Regions from separate parts of the Uliginosibacterium flavum genome, predicted to be linked through region 1. Evidence: predicted binding sites of a transcription regulator. Region 1 holds the regulator's gene; the other holds the start of a gene.
The links. Region 1 encodes sigma-54, which starts transcription at its own class of promoters, with help from an activator protein. Its sites were predicted from a motif close to TGGCACGCTTNCTGCTNA; they were not measured.

Region 2: ABXR19_RS18375 (CmpA/NrtA family ABC transporter substrate-binding protein) is a predicted target of sigma-54. The motif match lies at 3,383-3,400, and genes of this name have one in related genera.

Annotation. Positions count from the first base shown of each region.
Region 1 covers NZ_JBEWZI010000002.1:118,165-124,180, reverse strand. Annotated here, with positions in the region: gene recA (recombinase RecA) at 1-322, shown strand, start outside; gene recX (recombination regulator RecX) at 332-793, shown strand; gene lptB (LPS export ABC transporter ATP-binding protein) at 780-1,502, shown strand; gene ABXR19_RS02235 (RNA polymerase factor sigma-54) at 1,548-3,050, shown strand; gene hpf (ribosome hibernation-promoting factor, HPF/YfiA family) at 3,068-3,397, shown strand; gene ABXR19_RS02225 (PTS sugar transporter subunit IIA) at 3,579-4,064, shown strand; gene hprK (HPr(Ser) kinase/phosphatase) at 4,033-4,980, shown strand; gene ABXR19_RS02215 (FHA domain-containing protein) at 5,041-6,016, opposite strand, start outside.
Region 2 covers NZ_JBEWZI010000029.1:22,425-28,440, forward strand. Annotated here, with positions in the region: gene ABXR19_RS18345 (D-alanyl-D-alanine carboxypeptidase family protein) at 1-857, opposite strand, end outside; gene rplI (50S ribosomal protein L9) at 1,014-1,463, opposite strand; gene rpsR (30S ribosomal protein S18) at 1,480-1,752, opposite strand; gene priB (primosomal replication protein N) at 1,755-2,063, opposite strand; gene rpsF (30S ribosomal protein S6) at 2,069-2,464, opposite strand; gene ABXR19_RS18370 (ANTAR domain-containing response regulator) at 2,642-3,220, shown strand; gene ABXR19_RS18375 (CmpA/NrtA family ABC transporter substrate-binding protein) at 3,538-4,797, shown strand; gene ntrB (nitrate ABC transporter permease) at 4,854-5,792, shown strand; gene ABXR19_RS18385 (ABC transporter ATP-binding protein) at 5,811-6,016, shown strand, end outside.

The DNA.
Region 1 (6,016 bases):
CAAGAAGGGTGATGAAGTCATCGGCTCCGAGACCAAGGTCAAGGTCGTCAAGAACAAGGTGGCGCCGCCGTTCCGTGAGGCGCACTTCGATATCCTGTACGGGGAAGGTATTTCCCGCGAAGGTGAAGTGGTCGATATGGGTGTCGAGCACAAATTCATCGAGAAGAGTGGCGCCTGGTATGCCTACAAGGGCGAAAAAATCGGTCAGGGTAAGGATAATGCGCGCGAATATCTGCGCAATAATCCGGCCATTGCCATCGAGATCGAAAACAAGATCCGCGAGGCGGTCGGCGTGATTGCCATTCAGGTGAAAGCGGAGTAATTCAGGTCTGTGAGCAAGAAACCGGTTCCATCACTCAAGTCGACGGCCTTGCGGCTGCTCTCCATGCGCGAACATTCGCGCGTGGAGTTGCGGCGCAAGCTTAAAGCCAAGGCTGTCGAAGGGCAGGACGTTGAAGCCGTGCTGGATCGCATGGCCGAAACCGGCCTGCAATCGGATGTGCGTTTTGCTGAAAGCTTGGTGCGCACTCAGGGCGGGCGCGTGGGCGTCGAACGTTTGCGGCGCGAACTGGCTGATCGAGGCGTGAGTAACGAAATTGCCGCAGCAGCGTTGGGCGAAGGTCTTGTCGAGGATGAGCTGACGCGCGCACGTGCGGTGTGGGCGAAAAAATTTGGTGAGTTGCCGAAGGATCAAAGCGAGTGGGCGCGCCAAGCGCGCTTCATGCAATCGCGTGGTTTTACGGTTGAAGTGATCCGGACAATGTTGAAAGAACCATTTAATGAGTCTGCTTAGGGTAGCCAGCCTGAAGAAACGCTACAAGTCGCGTACCGTGGTGCACGATGTTTCCTTCCAGGTCGGCAGTGGTGAGGTAGTGGGCTTGTTGGGCCCCAACGGGGCGGGCAAGACGACGTGTTTTTACATGATTGTTGGCTTGGTGCGTGCCGATGGCGGCAGCATCCATCTGGATGGTGCGGATCTGACTCACTGGCCGATCCACAAGCGCGCTCATCAAGGTTTGTCTTACCTGCCGCAGGAAAACTCGGTATTTCGCAAACTCTCGGTCAGCGAGAATATTCTGGCGGTGCTTGAGCTGCAGAAGCTGGGTAAAGCAGAGCAGGCGAAGCGTCTCGATGAGTTGCTGGATGAGTTGAACATTGCCCATCTGCGCGATGCGACCGCAATGTCTCTTTCCGGCGGCGAGCGTCGTCGGGTGGAAATTGCCCGGGCGCTGGCAACCCGCCCTCGTTTGATTCTGCTCGATGAACCTTTTGCAGGGGTTGACCCGATTGCAGTGCTGGATATTCAGAAGATCATTAGCTACCTGAAAGCACGTGGAATCGGGGTGTTGATTACCGACCACAATGTGCGTGAAACACTGGGGATTTGCGACCACGCTTACATCATCAATGCGGGTGAAGTGCTGGCGGGTGGTACGCCGGAAGAGATTGTGCAAAATGATCAGGTACGCCAAGTTTATCTAGGTGAACATTTCCGTTTATAACGTTTTTCATCAGGCCGGCATGGGCCGGCTGGTATCACTGTCCGCATGAAACCCTCGCTTCAGCTTCGCTTCTCCCAGCAACTGGCCTTGACGCCACAGTTGCAGCAATCCATCAAGTTGCTACAACTGTCCACGCTCGAACTCAATCAGGAAATCGAGCGCATGCTGCTGGAGAACCCGATGCTGGAACGCGAGGCGGGCGAGGAAGATGAGGGCGCAAGTCCGTCTCTGCCCGAGCCGCAAGAGGCCAGTATGGCCACTGCGGGTGAGGAGTACTCCAGCGAGCGCGTGTCTTCGGGCGAGGACGAGTATGAAGCGGCGAGCGTGGCCGACATGCCCGATAGCATCAACGAAGCCTACGACAGTGTGTCGGATGACGACATCGGCGAGGCCGCCGAATGGCGCAGTGAAGGGGCTTCGCACGGAAGTGGCGATGGTGAAGACGGCGATTTTCAGGATCTCCAGGCCGCAGCGACGTCCTTGCGGGATCATCTGTTGGGTCAGGTTGCCTTGATGGCCATGACGGATCGGGATCGCGCCTTGGTCATGCTGGTGATCGAGGCTCTGGATGATGACGGTCTGTTGCTGCAGGAGCTTGAAGAGCTTCTTCCGCTGATTCCGCCTGAATGGGATGTTGAGCTGGAAGATTTGACGATTTCCCTGCATCAGGTGCAAAGCCTTGATCCGGCAGGAATCGGGGCGCGCAACCTGCAGGAAAGTCTGCTTTTGCAATTGAAGACCCTGCCGGAGAGCGAGTCACGGCGCTTGTCCATGATCATCGTTGATGGCAATCTGGAGTTGCTGGCCGCACGTGACTTCGCCAAGCTCAAGCGCCGACTGTCCTGTAATGACGATGCATTGCGTTCCGCGCAGGAGTTGATCTGCAGCCTCAATCCCCGGCCGGGTGCTCGTTTTGCCGCGCCCGAGACGCGTTATGTGATTCCCGATGTGGTTGTCCGGAAATATCGGGGTGCCTGGACGGTAAATCTTAATTCGGAAGCAATGCCGAGGCTAAGGATTCACAAGGTCTATGCCGATATACTTCACCATAACCGGGGCGTAAGCAGCACACTGTCGACGCACCTGCAGGAAGCGAAGTGGTTGATCAAGAACGTACAGCAGCGGTTTGACACGATCCTGCGGGTTTCACAGGCGATAGTGGATCGGCAGCGACAGTTTTTCGAGCATGGCGAAGTGGCGATGCGTCCGCTTACCTTGCGCGAGATCGCTGAAGAGCTGGAATTGCACGAGTCGACGGTGTCGCGGGTAACGACTCAGAAATATATGGCCAGTGCCCGTGGCGTCTTTGAACTGAAATATTTTTTTGGCAGTCACGTTGCCACCGATACGGGTGGTGAATGTTCAGCTACGGCGATTCGCGCGCTGATTCGCCAGCTGGTTGCGGCTGAGGACGGGCGCAAGCCTTTGTCTGATGCCCGGATTGCTGAATTGTTGGGCCAGCAGGGTATTGTGGTAGCACGCCGGACAATCGCGAAATACCGGGAGTTGCTCAATATTCCGCCGGTCAGTCAGCGCAAGTCGATCTAACAGGAGAGGAGTGTTTTATGAATCTCAATATCACCGGGCACCATCTTGAAGTGACCCCCGCCCTGCGCGAGTATGTCAGCACCAAGCTTGATCGGGTGATTCGTCATTTTGATCATGTGACGGCAACCCATGTAATCCTCTCGGTACAAAAACTCAAACAGAAAGCTGAAGTGACAGTGCACGTGCGTGGTAAGGATATCCACGTGGAGTGTGAAGACGATGACTTGTATGCGGCGATCGATGCGATGGCTGACAAACTGGATCGTCAGGTACTCAAGCACAAGGAGAAAGCCGGTGATCACGGTCATGAATCCGTGAAGCGCCAGAGCATTGCAAGCGCGGACTGAGCGTGCGCGCAACACAGTTCAGCTGTGCTGCGGCCGGACTGGACGCAGCAGGGCGGGCGAGGCCTATAATGGGCCTGCCGCGACTGCAGGATGAAGTCCTGAACTGTCAATTTCCAACCTGACAAGCGGCGAGCTCCGAAAGGAGACTCGCCGCTGTTCTGTAAGTAAGACCGAACCTGGCATGAACCTGATCTCCAAGATTCTTGATCCGCAGCGGATTGTTGTTGATATCGCGCTGAATTCCCGTGCCGCGGTGTTTGAGTGCGTGGGGGCCCTGTTTGAGCAGCATAGCGGTCTGGCGGCCAGGAAAGTGGTCGATGCGCTGACTCAGCGCGAAAAGCTTGGCTCGACGGGCTTGGGCATGGGGATTGCGATTCCGCATCAGCGCGTCAAAGGCCTCAAGGAGACGCAAGGCGCTTTCCTGCGCCTGCGTGACCCCATCGATTTTGATGCGCCTGATGGGGCTCCGGTCAATCTGTTTTTCATCATGCTGGCGCCTGAACAGGCCAATGAAACGCATCTGCGTTTACTGGCAGAGTTGGCGCAGATGTTCAGCGACAAGACGTTCCGCGAAACCCTTTGTGCCGCGCCGGATGCCATGAGTGTTGCGGCAGCTTTTGATGACTGGAGCATCCATGCGTCGAGCGAGCGTAGCCCAGCTGTTTGAGGCCAATCGCACTGCGCTGCAATTGCGTCATGTTGCGGGGCGTCTGGATTCTTGGTTGTCGGTTTCTGATCATCGGGTGTGGCCAGCCGATATGGTGGGTCACCTCAACCTGATTCACCCGAATCGTTTGCAGATCATGGGCGAAGCAGAGTTCGCTTGGGCACGCCAACAAACCCGCGAACACCTTGAGCAGCATTTGTTGGGCATCCTCGCCTGCTCTCCTCCCGGAGTCATCGTTGCTGATGATTGCGACGTGCCGGAAATTGTCCGTCGAGCCTGCGATGAAGCGGGAGTGCCGGTGATGGCCTCACCGCTGGAATCCGCACGCGTGATTGAAGTCCTGCGGGTCTATCTGTCACGCAAGATGGCTGAGCGCGTTTCGCTGCATGGCGTGTTCATGGATGTTCTGGGGGTTGGCGTGCTGGTGACTGGCGACTCGGGCGCGGGTAAGTCCGAGTTGGCGCTGGAGCTGATTACACGCGGCCATGGCTTGGTGGCGGATGACGTTGTAGAAATCTCGCGCGTTGCTTCAGGGATTCTGGAGGGGCGTTGCCCTGAAATGCTCAAGGATTTTCTGGAGGTGCGCGGTCTGGGCATCCTGAATATCCGTACGATTTTTGGCGAAACTGCGTGTCGTCGAAAAATGAAGCTCAAACTCATCGCACATTTGCAGCGTCGCACGGGTGGGCATGATGAGCCTTTGCGTTTGCCGCTTGATGATGACGATATGCAGGACGTGCTGGGGGTCCCCGTGCGCCGCGTTGTGCTGCCGGTTGCGGCAGGGCGAAACCTTGCGGTTCTGCTTGAGGCTGCGGTGCGCAACACGATCCTGCAGCTTCGCGGGATTGATTCAACTCAGGAGTTTGTCGTACGTCAGCGGAGCATTCTGGATAATGATGACCCTTATGACCGCTGACTTTCACAGGTCACAAAAAAGCCCGCCGAATGAAGGCGGGCTTTTTTTGGTGCACTGAGCTCAGCGTTGGCCGATGTCAAAAAATACGACCTCTGCTCCGACTTCTGTGGGCGAATAGCCAAAGCCGATCCGTCCGCGGTTCGGCAGGTCTGCTTCTCCACGACGCAGCACAACCTCATTGCCCGCATCGTCCACCATGAAAGTGCCGTTCGTGCTGGTGTCGATCAACACAAAATGGTTGTGACGCCATTCTATGCGCGAATGGTGCCGTGAGGCACGACGGTCCGCGATGACCAAGTCATTGCCTTCTTCGCGCCCAGCCAGTACCACCGGGTGGTGATCAGATACTGAAAGGTTGTTCTTGTTGTGGCGCAGCATCAAAGAAGTACGCTGCGGCGCGTTGGCGGCGGGGCTGAATACGGGAGATTCGCTGTGATTGGTGGTGTCCAGCACGCTCTGATTGATGCTCAGCGAGGTGGATGTCGGTGAGAACGCCTCGATTGAAGCTGGCGTAGCTGCCGTGCTGCTGGTCGCGGTCGGAGTAACGCCCGGCGGGAATGCGTATACGCGTTCGGTGTAGCCGGGCACTGCGATTGAGCTGGGCGGTTCAGCAACCAGCTGTTTGCGCATGCTCTCCGGCAGTCTGGTGTAACCCTCTCCGCTGATCAGGATCTGGTTGGCAGGGCTGGCCGAGACAAGCTTTTGGGCGAGGGAGAGAGCGGCTTCGTCGGGACGATTGCTAGCGGTTTCGACCGTACCGGCGTGGATCACCACGTGTACGGATAAGGCAACCCCGGAAACGGGCGGTAATTGTTTGACGCGTGCGCGCATGTCGAAGGCTGCGAGTACCGCGTTCTCTCCACGCGGGAAATGCGCGACCAGGCGGCGGCCATCAGCCGACACGGCAAAGCCTTGATAAGCCTCTATCGAGCGCTCGGCGCGTTTTCGGCTACGCTCAACAGCGTGCTGAGTTTCTATTCCACCGATTTTGTCCAGCAGCGAATTATCGCCAGTGATTTCGGCGATCAGGACGCAG
Region 2 (6,016 bases), on a different contig from region 1:
TAGACCGGCACTTTGGCGATAGCCTGACGCGCGGCAAACAGACGCGGGGTTTCGAAATTGAGCAAAGCCCAATCCAGCAGCTTGGCGGATTCACGCGCACGTTCCTCCATGCCCGTGGTGCCGGTCACCACCGAAATGACGCGGCGCCCGCCGCGTTTGCTCGTTGCAACAAGGTTATAGCCAGCCGAAGCCGTGTGGCCGGTCTTCAAACCATCGACATCCGGGTCGCGATACAGCAGCAGGTTGCGATTGTCCTGCTTGATCTTGTTGTAAGTGAAGGACTTCATCGCGTAGATCGGATAGAACTCCGGAAAATCGCGAATGATCGCCTGCGACAGCTTCGCCAGATCATTGGCTGTCGTGTACTGCTGCGCATCGGGCAAGCCAGCGCTGTTGGCAAAGTGCGTATTCGCCAGACCCATCTTCTGCGCCTGGGCGTTCATCATCACGGCAAACGCCTCTTCGCTGCCGGCAATCGATTCGGCCAGTACCACACAGGCATCGTTACCCGACTGCACGATCATGCCCTTGAGCAAGTCGTCCACTTTAGCCGGCACCTTGATGTCGAGGAACATGCGCGAGCCTTCGCTCTTCCAGGCCTTGATCGACACCGGCAGTTGTTGCTCAAGTTTGAGGCGGCCTTCCTTGACGGCCTTGAAGCTCAAATAAGCCGTCATCAGCTTGGTCAGTGATGCCGGCTCGATATGCGTATCGGCATTCGCACTGGCCAAAGTCTGGCCACTTTGCGCATCGAACACGACATAGCTGCGTGCTGCCACTTCAGGCGGAATCGGCAGCGCGGCAAAGCTGCAGAGAGGAATGGCAAGGCTGGCAGCCAACAGCAGACGACGAATCATGAAAACTCCGGAAGATTAGGAAAGAGCACAAATCAGGGCACAATTTTACCCCTCTGTGAGTGCCTGGCTGCGCACGAGTTCCGCGACGCAGCAATAAAAAAAGGCTGCGAATCGCAGCCTTTTTTTAATCATACAGCACCCGCAGGTGCCGCAAGATCAGTGCTCGCCCAACACGGAAACCGTGACGGCAACCACAACATCGGTGTGCAGCGCGACTTCAACCGGATGGTCACCCACCAGCTTGATTGCACCGTTCGGCAGGCGAACGCCAGCCTTTTCGATCTTGTGGCCCAGCGCCACGAGCGCCTCGGCGATGTCGCCGGTGCTCACAGAGCCGAACAAACGACCATCCACACCCGCCTTGCGGACGAGTTGAACAGTCAGGCCTTCAACCTTGGTGGCAGCAGCTTGAGCGGCGACCAGCTTCTCGGCAGCGACCTTCTCCAGCTCAACGCGGCGAGCTTCGAACTCGGCCAGGTTGATCTTGTTGGCGCGCTTGGCGCGGCCAGACGGGATCAGGAAGTTGCGGGCATAACCTTCTTTAACGTTAACCACGTCGCCGAGGTTGCCGAGGTTCACGACTTTTTCCAGCAGAATGATTTGCATCGTATTTTCCCCCGGATTACTGGTGAAGATCGGTGTAAGGCATCAGCGCCAGGAAACGTGCGCGCTTGATGGCCGTCGACAGCTGACGCTGATAACCGGCTTTGGTGCCAGTGATACGCGCCGGCATGATCTTGCCGTTTTCGGAGATGAAATCCTTCAGGATTTCGATGTCTTTGTAGTCGATCTCTTCGATCTTCTCCGCGGAGAAGCGACAGAACTTGCGACGCTTGAACAGGCCGCCGCGATTGCCGCCCTTCTTCTCGTCTTTCTTGCCAGGCTTGAATGCCATGATTAAATTCCTTCCAACAATTCAAATGTTCTAACGTGCAGTACGGGAGCCCGGTTTTTCGCGCTTTTCGCGGCGATGAAACCTTCGATTTTCATCTGGGAACCCAGTGCTACCACCTCGATCTGATGTGCTGCGGGGCCAATAGCCCTGATGGTCAGTTCGCAGGAAACTTCGCGTTCGGTACCGGCTTCCATCTGCCGGGAGAGGTGTTCGATACGAAACTCCAGTACCGGCACTCTGGCGGGCGTCCATCGCAGTGATTCACGTGCGACGAGCGTCCCGGTCATCCGAAGCGTATTTTCTGCGCTCACTCCAATCAGGCTGCGGGCTCAGCGGCGACGTCGGCCTTGGCTTCTTCAGCAGCCGGAGCAGCCGAGGTCAGCGAGCGGGACTTCTCTTCCTTCATCATCGGAGACGGCGTGGTAACAGCCTTCTTCGTCTTGGAGGTGAGATGGCGCAGCACAGCGTCGTTGAACTTGAACGCGTGTTCGATCTCGTCGAGGGTCGGCTGATCCACTTCGATGTTCATCAGAACATAGTGGGCCTTGTGGATCTTCTGGATCGGGTAAGCCAGTTGGCGGCGGCCCCAATCTTCCAGACGATGAATGTGTCCAGCGCGCGAAGCCACGAGGGCCTTGTAGCGCTCGATCATGGCGGGCACTTGCTCGCTCTGATCGGGGTGGACAATGAATACGATTTCATAATGTCGCATGCAAACTCCTTACGGGTTGATAACAGCCCCCCGGCATGCGTACCGGTGGGGCAAGAGAACCGACGATAATAGCCGGAAAAGCTTTTTCAGGCAAGCTGCACAACACCTTGCCGTCACGGGCATACTGGAGGCCATTCGCCCCGCAGAGGGCACTAAAAATAATTGCGCCCCCCAACCATGCTCAAAATCCTCGTTATCGATGAAATCCAGGAACGCGCCCTCGAAATCTGCGAAGGCTTGACTCGCGCCGGCCATATGGTTGCCGCTGTGCTGCCGGACGCACTGGATCTGCACGATAAAGTCGTCAGCCTGCACCCGGACGTTGTGCTGATCCACACCGACTCCCCCAGCCGCGATACGCTCGAAAATCTCGCGGCACTGGATCGAAACTTTCCGCGCCCGGTACTGATGTTCGCCGACGACGACACCGACGACGTGATCCGCCAGGCCATGCGCGCGGGCGTCTCTTCCTATGTGGTGGACGGTCTCGCCCCCTCCCGCCTGGAATCCCTGCTCAAGGTTGCCACCGCGCGCTTCGACGAATATCAAAGCCTGCGGGCCGAACGCGACTCCGCACAACGCAAACTCTCGGAGCGGGTCATCGTCGACAAGGCCAAGGGCCTGCTGATGCAATCGCGCGGCATGAGCGAGGACGAGGCTTATCACGCCCTGCGCAAGATGGCGATGGAACGCGGACTCAAGCTCGGCGATGTCGCCAGCCAGATCGTCTCGGCCGCCGAACTCCTGCTTGGCTGAAGCCGGCAATACCCATACCGCCGACACAGCCTTTTGATCCAGATCAAATTGGTGCAGCACAGCCGCCGCTCGCACTGAGGCGGCGCACACGGCGGGCGCATCAGCCCGCCTCCCGCATTAAAAAAACTCTCAAAACCATGAATTCAAACAGTTTTTAAACACTGGCACGCTGCCTGCTAAGTAGTCCGTGAAGTCAAGCCAATGACGGCTTGCATGGACAACGGCGTCCAGCCCCCAACGTCTCATCGAGGCAATGGGAGCTGTGACGCCGTTTGCATTTCTGACGCCCCTTAGCCTTTGTATCCCAGGAGAGAAACATGACGGAGAAATTCGATGCCACCCTCAGCCGCCGCAGCTTCCTCAAACAAGGTGTTGCCGTGAGCAGCGCCGCCGCAGTCGCAGCAACCGGCCTGCTGCCCGCCAGCAGCGCCTGGGCCGCAGGCAGTGACAAGCCCGAACTCACCGAAGTCAATATCGGCTTCATCCCGCTGACCGACTGCGCCTCCGTGGTCATGGCCAGTGTGCTGGGCCTGGACAAGAAATACGGCATCAAGATCAATGCTACCAAAGAAGCCTCCTGGGCCGGCGTACGCGACAAGCTGGTCAATGGCGAGTTGCATGCCGCCCACGTGCTGTACGGCCTGGTATATGGCGTGCATCTGGGTGTCGGCGGCCCAAAGAAAGACATGGCCGTCCTGATGACCCTGAACAACAACGGTCAGGCCATCACGCTGGCCAACAGCTTCAAGGACAAGGGCGTGACCGATGGCGCCTCACTGGCCAAGCTGATCGCCAAGAAGGAAAAGGAATACACCTTCGCCCAGACCTTCCCCACCGGCACCCATGCCATGTGGTTGTACTACTGGCTGGCGGCCAACGGCATCAACCCGATGAGCGACGTCAAGACCATCGTCGTACCGCCGCCGCAAATGGTGGCCAACATGCGCGTTGGCAACATGGACGGCTACTGTGTGGGCGAGCCCTGGAACCAGCGCGCCATCATCGACAAGATCGGCTTCACCGCCACCACCACGCAGGACATCTGGACGGATCACCCGGAAAAGGTTCTGGGCACCACTGCCGAATTCTTCGCCAAGTACCCGAACACGGCGCGCGCCATGATCTGCGCCATTCTCGAGGCCTCGATGTGGATTGATGCGAGCGCCGCCAACCGCAGCAAGACCGCCGAAACCATCTCGGCCAAGTCCTACGTCAATACCGATACCGACGTCATCCGCAGCCGCATGATCGGCCAGTACGAAGACGGCCTGGGCAAAACCTGGTCCGACAAGAACTACATGAAGTTCTACAACGACGGCCAGGTGAACTTCCCCTTCCTGTCCGATGGCATGTGGTTCCTCACCCAGCACAAGCGCTGGGGCTTGCTCAAGGGCGATGTGGATTACCTGGGCACCGCCAAAAAGATCAACCAGATAGCGCTCTATAAACAAGCGGCCGCCATCGTCAAGGCGCCGGTTCCCAAGTCCGACATGCGCAGCTCGAAGTTTTTCGACGGCGTGGTGTGGGATGGCAAAGACCCGGCCAAGTACGCCGCCAGCTTCAAGATCAAAGCCTGACCTGTCTGAAACCGCTGCGGGCCTCACAACCCGCAGCCTGAATCCCGGAGCCCATCATGACCGCAAGCAGCATGGCCATCTCCTTGAGCAACACCCCCAGCCCCAAGTCCGCATCCGGCAAGACCAGCAAAAAGAGCGACAACATGAGCACAACAGCCCCCGCCCCCGCTACACCTGCAGCCGCCCCCGCCGCCCGCAAACCCTCCGAAGTCCGCGAATTCGCCAGCCGTCTGGCCAAAGCCCTGCTGCCCCCCCTGATCGGCTTCGCCCTGCTGATCGGCATCTGGGCCATCGTATCGATGAAGAACAAGGGCATCCCGACGCCAGAAGTCGTCTGGAAAGCCGCCATCGTCCTGTTTTCAGATCCGTTCTACAGCAACGGCCCGAATGATCAGGGCATCGGCTGGAACATCCTGTCCTCGCTCAAACGCGTCGCCATCGGCTTCGGTTTTGCCGCCGCCATCGGCATCCCGATGGGCTTCCTGCTGGGTCGCTTCCAGTTCCTGAACAAGGCGCTCGACCCGATCATCTCGCTGCTGCGCCCCGTATCCCCGCTGGCCTGGCTACCGATCGGCCTGCTCGTGTTCAAACGCGCCGACCCGGCCGCCACCTGGACCATCTTCATCTGCTCGATCTGGCCAATGATCCTCAACACCGCCCAAGGCGTGCAACGCGTCCCGCAGGACTACATGAACGTCGCCCGCGTCCTGAATCTGTCCGAGTGGAAAATCATCACCAAGATCCTCTTCCCCTCGGTGCTGCCCTACATGCTCACCGGCATCCGCCTGTCCATCGGCACCGCCTGGCTGGTCATCGTGGCAGCCGAGATGCTCACCGGCGGCGTCGGCATCGGCTTCTGGGTGTGGGACGAATGGAACAACCTCAAGGTCGAGAACATCATCATCGCCATCTTCGTGATCGGCATCGTCGGCCTCACGCTTGAACAAGCCCTGATCAGCATCGCCAAACGCTTCAGCTACGACAGCAACAGCTGATCAAGAAGGAGAACGAACATGAAATCACTCGTACAAATCGAAAACATCGGCATGAGTTTCGAGACCAAGAAAGGTCCATTCATCGCCCTGCGCGACATCAACCTGCAGATCCGCGAAGGCGAAGTCGTCTCGCTGATCGGTCACTCCGGCTGCGGCAAATCCACCCTGCTCAACCTGATTGCCGGGCTGACCCTGCCCACGGATGGCGCACTGATCTGCGGCGG